DNA from 3 places in the Paenarthrobacter sp. JL.01a genome. Region 2 is predicted to be linked to each of the others. Evidence: predicted binding sites of a transcription regulator. Region 2 holds the regulator's gene; each other region holds the start of a gene.

Region 1 (4,416 bases), 1.6 Mb from region 2:
GCGCCAGCCCTAGGAGTGATCCAACGCCAGCGCCGACAGCCCACACCGGAAGCAGGCTGTAGATGAAGAAAAGAACTGCCCATCCCGGTGATTGAAGAGTCAGCAAAAACCAAAAAGTCAGGTGTGCAACAGCAATTCCGAGTGCCAACCCCTTGCCATCGATCACCACCCGGGCCTTTGATCCGTATCGCCAGCTGTGCCGCGGTCCGGCTGCGATCAACCCATATTCGGCCTCGTCAGTCCAACTGTCATCGTTCATAATCGCCTCCGGACATGTAGGTGAGTGAGGGTTGGTCGGGTGGGGTGGTTACGTGAGTGAGCCCTCGGTGATCTCATTGAGCGCACCGGCCAGCGACGGGTATTCATACGCGAATCCAGCATCGAGCAGTCTGCGGGGCTCAACCCATCGACTTTTCAGCACCAGCTCGGTCTGGGTTCGGATGAGAATAGCCCCGGCCGCAAGCAGCCACGACGGCGTTGGGAAGCCAAACGGCACACCCAGGCTCTGCCGCACCAAAGCCATGAGCTCACGATTGTCCACCGGGTAGGGTGAAGCGGCGTTGACGGGACCAGTCAGCTCTGGCCGTTCGTGAATGAACAGCACCGCTCGACACAGGTCCTCCACATGGATCCAACTGAACTTCTGCGTGCCCGGACCCATGTGCCCGCCCAGGCCAAGTCGGGCGAGGTTCCGGAGGGGACCCATGACGCCACCGGCGCCCAGCACGATCGCAATGCGCAGCGGCACTTTGCGCGTAGCGGGCGCGACAGCAGCTGCCAACTCGTCCTCCCAGGCCCGGGCCACGTCCACGGAAAATCCGCTGCCCAACTCTCCCGAAATCTCGGACTGCGCATGGTCCTCCGCATGCCGATAAATGGTTCCGGTGCTCGAGTTGATCCACGTCCGGGGTGGTTCGGCACACCCAGCAACCGCACGCCCCAAGGCACGCGTCGTCTGCACCCGGGACTCCAGGATCTCCCGCTTGTGGCGCTCGTTGTAACGGCAATTCACGGATCGTCCGGCGAGGTTCACCAGCAGCTCAGCGCCGTCCAGCGTTTTGGTGATGGCGCCGTCGTCGTCCCATTGCGCGTTGGCCGACGCGGCCCGCCCAACCGTCCGGACCTGCCAACCGTCTTGGAGAAACCGGCGCCGGAAGTAGCTGCCGATGAAGCCGGAAGCACCCGCGATCACCACAGTCTTCACGAGTCTTCCTTCACGCTGCGTACGAGCCCGAGGACGTCGTCGAACACCTTGCCGACCCCCGGAATCTTCGCGAGCGACAGGCCACGGGCAACCAGCGGCGCTGCGCCGTCGATCAGCCTGCGTGTGCGGCGTTGGCCCTCGGATTCGTCGTAGACCCAAAACAGCGCGACACCCATGTACGCCAGCCACAGCAGTTCGGGCAGGTCGCCGCGCAGTTTCTTGGCGACAGCGGGCGAGGAGCCGTCGACGGCGGTGCGGAAGATCGCGAGCGACGCGTCCCGGGCGGCGGTGGACGCCTCTCCGAACGGATTGACGGGCGACGTCGGCCGGATCGCCGTCGAGATGAAGTCGGAACCGAACTGGTGGTACGGCGTCATGACGTCGATTCCGGTGTGAAGCACGGCCTTCAGGCGGCCGGCGAGATCCCGGACGTTTTCGAGGGCCTGGGCGGCGGCCGCGGCGTGCTCGTCCTGCACCTGGATGTAGAGCTCCTGGACCAGCTCGTCCTTGGACGCGAAGTAATAGTAGGCATTGCCCACCGACACCCCGGCCTCCTGGGCTATGGCCCTCATGGTGGTCTTCTCGAAGCCAATCTCGCGGAACATCTTCAGCGCGACGTCTGCCACCAATTGACGGGTTTGTTCACTTTTGGCAGCCATTCGTCACTCCTGGGTTTTTGAACGTGTTCAGAAAATAGTATGGCACGAATTGAACGTGTTCAAAAGTGGGGGTTGTGAGTGAGGGTTGGGGGGAAGGGGGTGGGTTGTGAGTGAGGGTTGGGGGGAAGGGGGTGGGTTGTAAGTAAGGGTGCCGGGCGGGGTGGGACAATGTAACCGGTGCCGGCCGCATGCCCCACCGCCCAGTGCTAATACAGCGGGGCCGCCTCACGTCGGGGCCGCCTGCGCGAACCACTACGAAACGGATGACCCATGCCCACGCCCTCTGGCTCCAGCACTCTCAGCAAACCGGCACCGCGCTTTGCCTCGATAGGTTCCCCCTACTTCGGCATCATGTTGGCCATCATGGCCGTGGTGCTGATCCTCTCCAACATCGGCGCCTCCAAGGGTGTAGCGCTGGGCCCGATCATCACGGACGGGGGCTTCTTCCTCTTCCCGTTGGCCTACATACTGGGCGACGTCATGAGCGAGGTCTACGGCTTCAAGGAGGCCCGGAAGGCCATCATTACCTCGTTCGCCTTGTCCGTCTTCGCATCCCTCTGCTACTGGGTGATCATCATCCTGCCGGGTTTCGATGACGAGTACGGAACGGCCAAGCAGGCCGCCATCGAGGGTGCGCTCGGACCAGTGCCGCAGATTGTCCTGGCCTCGCTCTTGGCCTTCCTGGCAGGCCAGACCATCAACTCCTGGATCCTGGTGAAGATGAAGGCACGCACTGGCGAAAAGAGCCTGTGGGCGCGTTTGATGGGTTCCTCGGTGGTGGGCGAATTCGTGGACACCCTGATCTTCTGCAGCATTGCGGCGTCCGTGATCGGTATCTCCGACGTGGGTTCGTTCGTCAACTACGTCCTCGTCGGCTTCCTCTACAAGACCGCCGTCGAGTTCATCTTCGTGCCGATCACCGTGCTGGTGGTGGGCTGGATCAAGAAGCGCGAGCCGAGCTACGGGGTAGTCGCGGCCTAACTACTCGCCGAGTTCGCCGGAAACGTGCCAATTCGCTGGAAGTTTCCCAACGCCGTCGCACGTTTCCCGCGAACCCGGCGCAGTTACGAGTAGTACCGCCCCAGCGTCTCCGCCTTGAACTCGAAGAAGTCCCCGGATTCGATGGCCAGGCGGGCATCGTCCACCATCTTCACCACGAAGCGCTCATTGTGGATGGAGATCAACGTCGCCGACAGCATTTCCTTGGCCTTGAACAGGTGATGGATGTAGGCGCGGGAGTAGTTGGCGCAGGCGTAGCAGTCGCAGCCTTCCTGCAAGGGGCCGAAATCAGTCTTGTACTTCGCCCCGGACAGGTTGAAGCGCCCGAACGGTGTGTAGAACGCGGAGTTGCGGGCCACGCGGGTGGGGGAGACGCAGTCGAAGGTGTCGGCGCCGTTCTCGATTGCCGTGAAGATGTCGTCCGGCTCGGAAATGCCCAGGAGGTGACGGGGCTTGTCCTCGGGCAGTTCCTCATTGCACCAACGCACGATTGTGCCCAGGTTTTCCTTCTCCAACGCCCCGCCGATGCCGTAGCCGTCAAAAGGCATCGCCCCGAGGTCACGGCAGGCTTTGCGGCGCAGGTCCTCGTACTGGGCACCCTGGATCACGCCGAACAACGCCTGGTACGGCTTGCCCACGCGGGATTCCGTCAAACGCGAGTGCTCCGCCAGGCACCGCAGCGCCCATAACCGCGTCCGTTCCAGCGACTCTTCCTGGTAGCCGCGGGAGTTCTGCAGCGTAGTCAGCTCATCAAAGGCGAACATGATGTCCGCGCCGATCTGGTGCTGGACCTGCATGGAGATCTCCGGCGAGAACCTGTGCCGGTCCCCGTTGAGGTGGGACTTGAACCAGACTCCGTCATCGTCAATGTGCGCCAGCCGTTCCTTGCCGGGGGCCACGGCGTCGTCAGGTCCGGAAGAGTCCACGTTCTTCATGTCGATGACCTTCTTGAACCCGGAACCAAGGCTCATCACCTGGAATCCGCCGGAGTCCGTAAACGTGGGGCCTGACCAGTTCATGAACGCGCCCAGCCCGCCCGCGGCGTCGAGGATTTCCGGTCCGGGCTGCAGGTAAAGGTGGTAGGCATTGGCCAGCACGGCCTGCGCGCCGAGGTCCGCGATGGACTCGGGCAGCACGGCCTTTACGGTGGCTTTGGTCCCGACGGCGATGAACGCCGGCGTCTGGATTGTCCCGTGCGGCGTGGTGATGGTTCCAGTCCGGCCCAGGAACGCGCCCCCGTTCGCCTCCACGAGCGAGGACGACGGCGAGCACGTCTCGGTCAGGCGCGTGCCCACCGAGAAGGAGAACCCGGATTGCCGCTCGGACAAACCGGGCAGCGAAGGGGAAGATGCAGGGGCAGATGAGGAAGCTGGCACGCTACCAAGTGTGCCAGCTTTACCGGGAGCAACCTGCCGGATAAGCCCTAGGAGCCGTAGTTTTCGGCCTTCCAGTTGTCCCACGAGGACCGGATGTCCGCCAGGGTGTGGGCCCCCAAATCGAAAGTGGAGGCAATCACCATGGAGCCGCCGTCGGGCCTCTTTTCCGGAATCGGCA
Region 2 (4,416 bases):
TGTTTCCAAAATGACCGTGTATCGCCTGGTTCACTCAGGGGAAATGCCAGCCGTCAGGTTTGGCCGTTCCTTCCGGGTTCCCGAGGAAGCCGTAGCCCAGTACCTCAAAGGTGCTGTGGTGGACGGCCAATCCGAGACCGCCTGAGTCCGCCGGGGTCCGTTTCCCGGACCGTGGTCATGGAGTACCCCTTTGAAGCGGTACTCTGTTAAGGAACGTTTTACGTCAATGTAAGAATCTGTCAGTTGTACTGTCTGCTTCCGCGGATCCGTTCCAACAGACAGGACCTTCTAGTTTGTAAGGAACTTTCGTGGGTTCAGTTATTAAGAAGCGCCGCAAGCGTATGGCCAAGAAGAAGCACCGCAAGCTGCTTCGCAAGACTCGCCACCAGCGCCGCAATAAGAAGTAGAGATACTTCACCAAGCGTGAATGCCCGTTGCCTCTCGAGGTGGCGGGCATTTTTGCGTCCCCGCTGTCGCTTGCTCACGTTCCCGGGGTTTTCTGCTGTCGCTCGCTCACGTTCCCGGGGTTTTCTGCTGACGCTCGCTCACCCCTTCGGGCGTGCGAAGCCAGCCTGTACAGCGGGATCTATCCAGGCTTTCCGCAGGGCGCCCTTGATTCTCACTGTCGCGTCGCCGAAGCCGTCAGCCAGGTCGTCTTTCCCAAAGACAAGTACAGTCCAGCCTGCGGTGCGGAAGGCCTTGTCCCTGCGCCGATCGCTGTGTATCTGCTCCTCCTCAAGGTGATGGCCGCCGTCGTACTGGATGGCAAGCCGACGCTCGCGGTAACCGAGGTCGGCTGAAGGCGACAGCCGGTCGCCAATCCGGAGGTGCACCTGCAGCTCCGGTTCCGGCAGCCCGGCATCGAGCATGGCAAGGCGGAGCATGGACTCGGGCGCTGAATCCGCGCCGACCCGCATGAGTTCGAGTGCTTCCCGCGCGCGGACGATGCCTTGCAGGTTCTTGTGGCGCTCCACCATCGCACGGAGGCCGTCAATGGTTGCATATGCCGTATCCCGATGTTCGAACTCGGCTCGCGGCATGCGAATGAGGTGGTCACCAACGCAGATGAGTTCGTTCAAAGGCAGCGTGCGGGCAAGATCCAGCCAGGTTCTGGGACGTGTGCTGATCCAAAGCCCCCGAACCAATTCAATTTCGCCCTCGGCCACCACGAGAGTGTGCCCCGTAACCCCTTTCCGCCGTACTGCCGGGAGGCGCCGCGGCTTACTGAGGTGCAGTTCGTTTGAGTCGGATAGCCACGGAGGAAGCGGAAACCCGTGAAGCCTGGCGGCCGTGACGTGCGAAATCCAAGCCCCCGGGCTCGCAGCCGAAAGCGATCGCGCAGCTGCTTCGAGGTCAAAGTCCCAACCGGACGGACGGTAAATGCCCTTGCTTACCGGTTCTATGCTGACCCGACCCCAAAGGTCTCGGGGAGCCAGGCCAGCATCAATGGCCTCGGCAAGGGTAAACGGAGCGGACCTCAGCTGGGAGGGGACGGGAATCGGTATCTGCATACGGCATTGTTACCCAGATGGCGTTGGGGGTGCAGAAGTTATCCACAGGTATGCCGGGCCGACTTCGCGATGTGAGTGAGGGTTGGGTTTAAGACCGGGGGATGTGAGTGAGGGTTTGGGGCGCGTTTAGAGGCGGGGGCCGCGGAAGCGTGAGAAGCCGCGCCACAGGCCGTAGACTGCGCCGCCCACTGTTGCGGCCTTCAGTCCGAGGGTTGCAGCGCGCCGACCGGAACGGAAATCGTACACGGGCCAGTTGTTGTCGCGGGCATGCCGTCGCAGCTTGGCATCGGGATTGATGACGACGGGGTGCCCCACCATGGTCAGGAGCGGAATGTCGTTGGCGGAATCGCTGTAGGCCCAGCAGTGGTCCAGATCGAGACCCTCCCGTTCGGCGACGAGCTGGACGGCGACCGCTTTGGCCGGACCGTGCAATATGTCGCCGACCAGTTTCCCGGTGTACATACCTTCATGCACTTCGCCCACGGTGCCCAGTGCCCCGGTCAACCCAAGGCGCGTGGAAATTACGGTTGCGACCTCGATGGGCGTCGCAGTTACGAGCCAAACCTTACGGCCAACCCTGAGGTGCTGCTCGGCCAAAGCTTTGGTTCCGGGCCAGATCCGAGACTCGATCATCTCGTCGTAAACCTCTTCGCCAAGCGCCTTGATGTCCTCAACGCTGATTCCGGCTGCGAGAGTCAGTGCAGAGTCACGAACCGCGTGGACATCCTCCATGTTCTCGCCACGCATCACGAACTTGAACTGTTTCCAGGCGAAGCCCGCCGCTTGGGGCAGGGTAAAGGCCTTGCGTTCGTACATTTTTCGCGCGACATGGAAGAGGCTGGCGCCCTTCATCAGCGTGTTGTCGACGTCGAAGAACGCTGCTTCACCGCTGTGCTTCTGCACTTGGCCAGATGCGGCAACGGCGGCGTTCTTCTCCTCGGGCATGCCTTGAGTCTAGTCAATCGCCGGTACCCCGCGCTGAGGGCGCACGGGCCGGACCCGCGGCGGGGTGTGAGTGAGGGTTGGTGGGGGCGGTTACCGTTAAGCACATGGCTAATCCCGACGTCGTCCTCCTCACCAAAGCTGACTGCCACCTCTGCACGGAGGCGCGTGCCGCCGTCGAGCGCGTTACGACAGGCCTTGGCCTGGGCTGGACCGAGCAGTCGATCGACGGCGACCCGCAGCTTCAGGAACGATACGCCGAAGAGATTCCGGTGGTGCTGGTGAACGGTATCCAGCGTGATTTCTGGAAGATCGACGAAGACCGGCTGACCCGCACTTTGAAGAAAGCGCTGGCGGGCTGAGGGTGCAGCAGGCCAGCGCGGTGGCTTTTGTTGAGTCCGGCCGGGGGTCATAGAGTGGAACAACAAAGCGACGCAATGGAGAATACCGTGACTGCGCTGGAACCGTCCCCGGAAGCACTTTCCGGGGATAACGAACCTGCCGCCAAGCAGATCCCGCCCGCGGCTGTGGCCCGGATGACCCTCTATTTGCGTGCGCTGAACTCGCTCCTGGCCGAAGGAGTGGAGCGCGTCTCCTCCGAAGCCCTGGCAGAAGCGTCAGGCGTCAGCTCCTCAACGCTTCGCAAGGACCTTTCCTATGTCGGCTCCTACGGAACCCGCGGCGTCGGCTACGAGGTCCAGAACCTGAGCCGCCACATCGCCGCAGCGCTTGGCCTGACCCATGACTGGAAAGTGGCCATCGTTGGAGCCGGTAACCTCGGAAAGGCGTTGGCCCGGTATGGCGGGTTCGAGTCCCGCGGCTTCGACGTCGTAGCCATTTTCGACGCCGATCCGATGGTGATCGGCAACGAGGTCGGGTGGCTGCGGGTCAGCGACTCGGCCGAACTTGAGCGGGTCCTGGAACGAACGCACACGAACATGGTGGTGCTCGCACTCCCGGCAACGGTGGCCCAGGAAGTGTGTGACCGTGTGATCGCAGCAGGCATCAGGAGCATCCTGAGCTTTGCACCGGTGCTCCTGCAGGTCCCGCCGCACGTGAACCTCCGAAAAGTGGACATGGCAACGGAACTGCAGATTCTGGCCTACCACGCACAAAGGGCGCAGACACCGGGCCAGGCTGTTTAGCCTCACCCGGGTCCGCGCCCGAATGGATGTGTGGAAGCCGGCCCTTTAGCGGGCGTACGGGTTTCCGAACTGCTGCGTCTTCCGGAAATAGGGGGCCGACGCCGGCAGGTACAGCAGGACGATCGCTGCGATGCCGAGCAGTGCTGACAGGGTTGCCAGGCTCAGCGGCACCAGGGCGAAGATGGAAAGCGCAGCGAGGACCGTGCCAAGGATGCGCGCCCAGTTCTTGCCCTTGCGGACGTTTATGGCCACGAGAGCGTACAGTCCGGCACCGATGACGCCGAGTGCAATCATGACGCCAACGATGAAGCCCTTGACGTCTTCAAAGCGGAGATCTGCCGCGCCCCCGGCCGCCAGCTGCTCTTCGAACATGCTCCTGAAGGCGGGATCGTTCATCGCTGCAATGGAGATGAAGATGGAGATGAGCCAGATCGCAGCTGCTCCAACGATCAACCAGAAGGCGATGGTCACCATCTGGGGGACCGTCGAAGGACCCGGCTGCTGGCTGGGCCAGTTGGTGTCCTGCCCGTACTGCGGTGCCTGGCCATAAGGCGAGGCACCGGTCTGGCCATACGGGGACTGCTGGCCGTACTGGGGAGCTGCCGGTGGCTGGGATTGCTGGCCGTACTGCGGTGCTGCCGGTGGCTGGGACTGCTGTCCGTACTGCGGTGCTGCGGGCTGGCCGTACTGAGGGGCTGCCGGTGGCTGGGATTGCTGGCCGTACTGGGGAGCTGCCGGCTGGCCACCGGGCTGCGCGGGCTGGTCGGAGTCGCCCGGGTTCGACGGCGGGTATGGAGGGTTGCTCATGGCATTCCTTT
Region 3 (4,416 bases), 890 kb from region 2:
CCATTCTGCTCAGGTTTCCCGGCCGATTCCAGTGACCCGGCCGGGAAACCCGTGAGAACTGCGTGGGTATCAGGCGTCAGCAGTTTCCAGTACAGCAATGGGAGCGATGACGTCCTTGGCGGGGAACGACGGCGGGTTCACACCGGCCATTTCTTCCATGACCCGGACAACCTGGCAGGAGTAGCCGAACTCGTTGTCGTACCAGACGTACAGCACGAGGTTCTTGTCGTTGGAGATGGTCGCAAGTCCGTCAACGATGCCGGCCCGGCGGGATCCAACGAAGTCGGTGGAAACCACGTCAGGGGAATCGATGTAGTCGATCTGCTTGCGGAGATCGGAGTGGAGGGACATTTCGCGGAGGTAGTCGTTGACTTCCTCACGCGTGGTGCCGTTCTCAAGGTTGAGGTTCAGGATGGCCATGGACACGTCCGGGGTGGGTACGCGGATGGCATTGCCCGTGAGCTTACCCTGCAGTTCGGGAAGGGCCTTGGCGACAGCTTTTGCAGCACCGGTCTCGGTGATCACCATGTTCAGCGCAGCCGAGCGTCCACGGCGGTCACCCTTGTGGAAGTTGTCGATCAGGTTCTGGTCGTTCGTGAACGAGTGGACCGTCTCGACGTGGCCGTGGATGATGCCGAACTTGTCGTTGATGGCCTTCAGCACAGGGGTGATGGCATTGGTGGTGCAGGACGCGGCGGTGACGATCTTGTCGTCGTCGTTGATGTCGCGGTGGTTGATACCGTGCACGATGTTCTTGAGCTCGCCCTTGCCCGGCGCCGTCAGCAGGACGCGGGCAACGCCCTTGCTCTGCAGGTGCTGGGAGAGGCCATCGGTGTCGCGCCAGCGTCCCGTGTTGTCGACAACCAGTGCATCCTTGATGCCGTACGCGGTGTAGTCGACAGTCGCGGGGTTGTCCGAGTAGATGACCTGGATCTGGACACCGTTGGCCGTGATGGTGTTGGCTTCCTCATCCACGCGGATGGTGCCTTCGAAGGAGCCGTGGACGGAGTCGCGGCGCAGCAGGCTCGCGCGCTTGACGAGGTCGTTGTCAGCACCCTTGCGAACCACGATGGCGCGCAGGCGAAGACCGTGGCCACCGCCGGCCTTTTCGATCAGGAGGCGGGCCAGCAAGCGGCCGATGCGTCCAAAACCGTAAAGAACGACGTCGGTGCTGGTGCGGTCATCAGCGCCGCGCCTGCCCACGATCTCGGCCAGTTCTGACCGCAAGTACTCATCCAGCGAGGCGCCGTTGCCTTCTGCCCGGTACTTCTCCGTCAAGCGTGCGATGTCGATGGCTGCGGCACCGAGTTCAAGCTCAGAAAGGGCGTTGAGCAGGGGTGCGGTCTCTTCGAGCAGGAGCTCGTGGTTGCTCATCCGGCGTGCAAAGCGGTGGGCCTTGAGGATGTTCATGGTGGACTTGTTGATCAAGCTCCGGCCGTGGATGCTGGTGACCACGTTGTTTTCCCGGTACAACCGGCCGATCACCGGAATCATGGCCTCGGCGAGAGCCTCCCGGCCCATCCACTTATCAAGACAAGAATCTGACGTCTGGCTCACAGAACTACCTTCCTTGGGTCAACCACATACGTCCTCGTATGCAGATGGCAGCGGCCGCCCGGAGTAATCCTGCGGCACATGCGCCAGCGGGCTTCGGTCCACCCACAGCGCCTTGAACGAGAGCAAAGAAAATCCGCCGGCTGCGAACGCAGTCCCGGCGGCAGAACATCTACGTTCAGTAACCATTCTAGGCGGGAAGGGCCGGGCATAGTCGTCCCGGAGGCGTGAAATCACTCACACGCCCGCGATTCCGGCAGTCATAAATGGATGGGTTGACCGATACGCCGGGTTCTGTCATCCGTTGTCGTTGCCAACAATGGAGTAGCGGCCATCCATCTACGGACGCCGTTGCCGACGCCCTCCAGCGGCCTACCCGGACACTCGGGCGAGCAGCCCTCGAACGTGTCCTGTCTGGCCTTGCTCCGGGTGGGGTTTACCTAGCCTCCCCGGTCACCCGGGGAGCTGGTGGTCTCTTACACCACCGTTTCACCCTTACCTGCTGCAACCGGTGCAATACCGGAAACGCAGGCGGTCTGTTCTCTGTGGCACTGGCCTGCGGGTTACCCCGAGTGGGCGTTACCCACCACCCTGCTCTGCGGAGCCCGGACGTTCCTCGAGCCACTTTCGTGACGCGCGACCGCCTGGTCAACCCATCCGCCCTACAGTCTACCGGCGTCCGGGCGGCCCAAGTCACCGGTAATATCGACTGGTGCTGATTCTGCTGCCGCCTTCAGAAGGCAAGACCCCCGCCGCCAAAGGCCCCGCCATTGACTGGGAGTCGTTGAGCTTTCCGGAACTTAACCCGTACCGGGCCAAGGTCCTTGAAGCGCTGGGAACCGTGAGCGCGCACGAGGACGCACTCGCGTTGCTGGGCGTCGGCGCCTCCCTGCGGGACGACGTCGAACGTAATACCCGCCTCCATGCCGAACCGGCAGCCCCTGCGCACCAGGTGTACTCCGGCGTGCTGTACGACGCCTTGGGCTTCAAAACCATGACGCCGGCCCAGCGGCGCAAGGCGACCGAATCCATCCTGGTGGTCTCGGCGCTCTGGGGCGCCATCGGCTTCGGCGACCACGTGCCGGCCTACCGCCTGTCCATGGGAACCGCACTGCCCGACGTCGGACGCCTTGCCTCCTACTGGAAGCCGCAGCTTAACGCCGCACTGGCCAAACGCTCGGAAGGAGAGCTGCTGATCGATTGCCGCTCGAGCACCTACGCCGCGGCGTGGGCTCCCCCCGCGGAGCAGACGGTAAACGTCAATGTTTTCAACGAGGCCAATGGCAAGCGGACGGTGGTGAGCCACTTCGCAAAGCACACCCGGGGTGAGCTGGCGCGGCACTTGCTGACGAGGCGCGGCAAGGCACCGGCAACTCCCCAACAACTCCTGAAGGCAGCAAGCGAGCACTGGACCACCGAACTCGTCGAGGGCACTGCCCGCAAGCCGCATGCGCTGAACATTATCCTGACGAGCTAGGCCCGCGGAATCCGCAGCAGGGTCAGTTCCACTCCGCCGATCGAACCAGGATGACGCCGGAGTCCGGGCAGAATACGATGTCGTCTTCGGCAGCGGCTTTGACCTCGGCGAGGTCGCCTGGGCTGAGCATCATCCCCGAGCCTTCGGACTTGCCGTGGAACAGGCGGGCAGCACCGACGCCCCGCTTGGCGATGGTCTTCTCGTAGACTGCGAGCATCCCCGTATCCAAGGCTTCGGCGAAGGCTGCCCGCTGTCCGCGGACCACCGTTTCCTCAGCAGCGATCTCCGCGATAGCTTCATCCAGCTCCGCACGGATACTTCCAAAAGAGCCCTGGATGTCATCGGCGATGGCCTGCTGGGCAGCTTGGCGTTCACGCAGGGTGTCCAGGCGCTCCAGGATCTCCAGTTCAACGTCTTCGAGGTCTGAACGGCGCTTGGACAACGAGGCAATGTCGTTCTGCAGCGCCACCAGGTCCTTGGACAGGCCGGTCCCGCTGTTGAGCCTGGTTTCGTCGCGCTCGATGCGGGAGGCAACCTGTTCGACGTCGGCTTCCGCCCTGCGGAGTTCGGCCTCGGCGTCGTGGACGGCTACTTTGGCAGCCCCCAGTTCACCGTTGGCTACTGCGAGGGCATCGGTCAGGTCAGTAATGCGGGGATCGTTTTCCAGCACTTTCCGGCGGCCGGCCAGCGATTTGAGCTTGGCATCCAGTCCCTGCAGTTCAAGCAATTTCATTTGTTCTGCCGGTGCTGCTTTTGCCACGCTTACCTCCGCTTGTCGCCGCCGGCCCTGGAGATCAGGTCCGGATCTTTCCTAGACTCTAGTCGCCGCCGGGAGTCAGTATGAAGTCCCACGGGTCGCTGTTGGTACTGCTGACGCGGATATCGACGTCGTAGCCTTGGTCCGCGAGGACGTTGCCCAGCGCTTCGGCCGCCGCGGGAAGCCACAGCCATTCGCTGGCGAAGTGGGAAACGTCAATCAAGTAGGGACGACCGTTGGTGGCCCCTTCCCTGGCTTCCGATGCCGGGTGATGGCGCATATCCGCTGTGACGTAGACATCTGCTTGGTTGGCCCGGACGGCGTCGAACAGGCTGTCGCCGGCGCCGCCGCAGACCGCGACGCGCCGCACAAGTCCGTCCTTGTCACCGGCCACCCGCACGCCGCCGGCAACAGCCGGGAGCATTTCAAAGACCCGTGCCGCGAAGTCACCCAGGGTTTCGAGGTCCGGAAGATCACCCACCCTGCCAATTCCTTCTTCAGGCAGGCCGTTGGATGCAGGGGTCAGTGGCGTGACGTTTTCCAGCCCAAAGGCATCTGCGAGGACATCAGAGACCCCACCGACGGCGGAGTCGCCGTTCGTGTGGACAGTCAGCAGGCCGGCGCCCGC

Evidence for each region. The regulator Rex, encoded in region 2, represses fermentation and respiration genes when NADH is low (regulators of the CRP and FNR family bind a similar motif). The targets are predictions, from matches to a motif close to CTTGTGAANNNNTTCACAAG.
Region 1: N5P29_RS03300 (queuosine precursor transporter) is a predicted target of Rex. The motif match lies at 1,878-1,897, and genes of this name have one in related genera.
Region 3: N5P29_RS12260 (glyceraldehyde-3-phosphate dehydrogenase) is a predicted target of Rex. The motif match lies at 1,779-1,798, and genes of this name have one in related genera.

Annotation. Positions count from the first base shown of each region.
Region 1 covers NZ_CP104877.1:666,981-671,396, forward strand. Annotated here, with positions in the region: gene N5P29_RS03285 (hypothetical protein) at 1-166, opposite strand, end outside; gene N5P29_RS03290 (TIGR01777 family oxidoreductase) at 308-1,204, opposite strand; gene N5P29_RS03295 (TetR/AcrR family transcriptional regulator) at 1,201-1,863, opposite strand; gene N5P29_RS03300 (queuosine precursor transporter) at 2,134-2,844, shown strand; gene tgt (tRNA guanosine(34) transglycosylase Tgt) at 2,928-4,238, opposite strand; gene N5P29_RS03310 (SRPBCC family protein) at 4,286-4,416, opposite strand, start outside.
Region 2 covers NZ_CP104877.1:3,496,648-3,501,063, reverse strand. Annotated here, with positions in the region: gene N5P29_RS16450 (helix-turn-helix domain-containing protein) at 1-145, shown strand, start outside; gene N5P29_RS16445 (30S ribosomal protein bS22) at 309-407, shown strand; gene N5P29_RS21030 (endonuclease domain-containing protein) at 546-1,166, opposite strand; gene N5P29_RS16435 (HAD family hydrolase) at 1,638-2,456, opposite strand; gene N5P29_RS16430 (glutaredoxin family protein) at 2,561-2,815, shown strand; gene N5P29_RS16425 (redox-sensing transcriptional repressor Rex) at 2,891-3,598, shown strand; gene N5P29_RS16420 (hypothetical protein) at 3,644-4,405, opposite strand.
Region 3 covers NZ_CP104877.1:2,601,993-2,606,408, forward strand. Annotated here, with positions in the region: gene N5P29_RS12260 (glyceraldehyde-3-phosphate dehydrogenase) at 70-1,521, opposite strand; RNA gene rnpB (RNase P RNA component class A) at 1,822-2,210, opposite strand; gene N5P29_RS12270 (YaaA family protein) at 2,267-3,031, shown strand; gene N5P29_RS12275 (zinc ribbon domain-containing protein) at 3,054-3,791, opposite strand; gene N5P29_RS12280 (Nif3-like dinuclear metal center hexameric protein) at 3,850-4,416, opposite strand, start outside.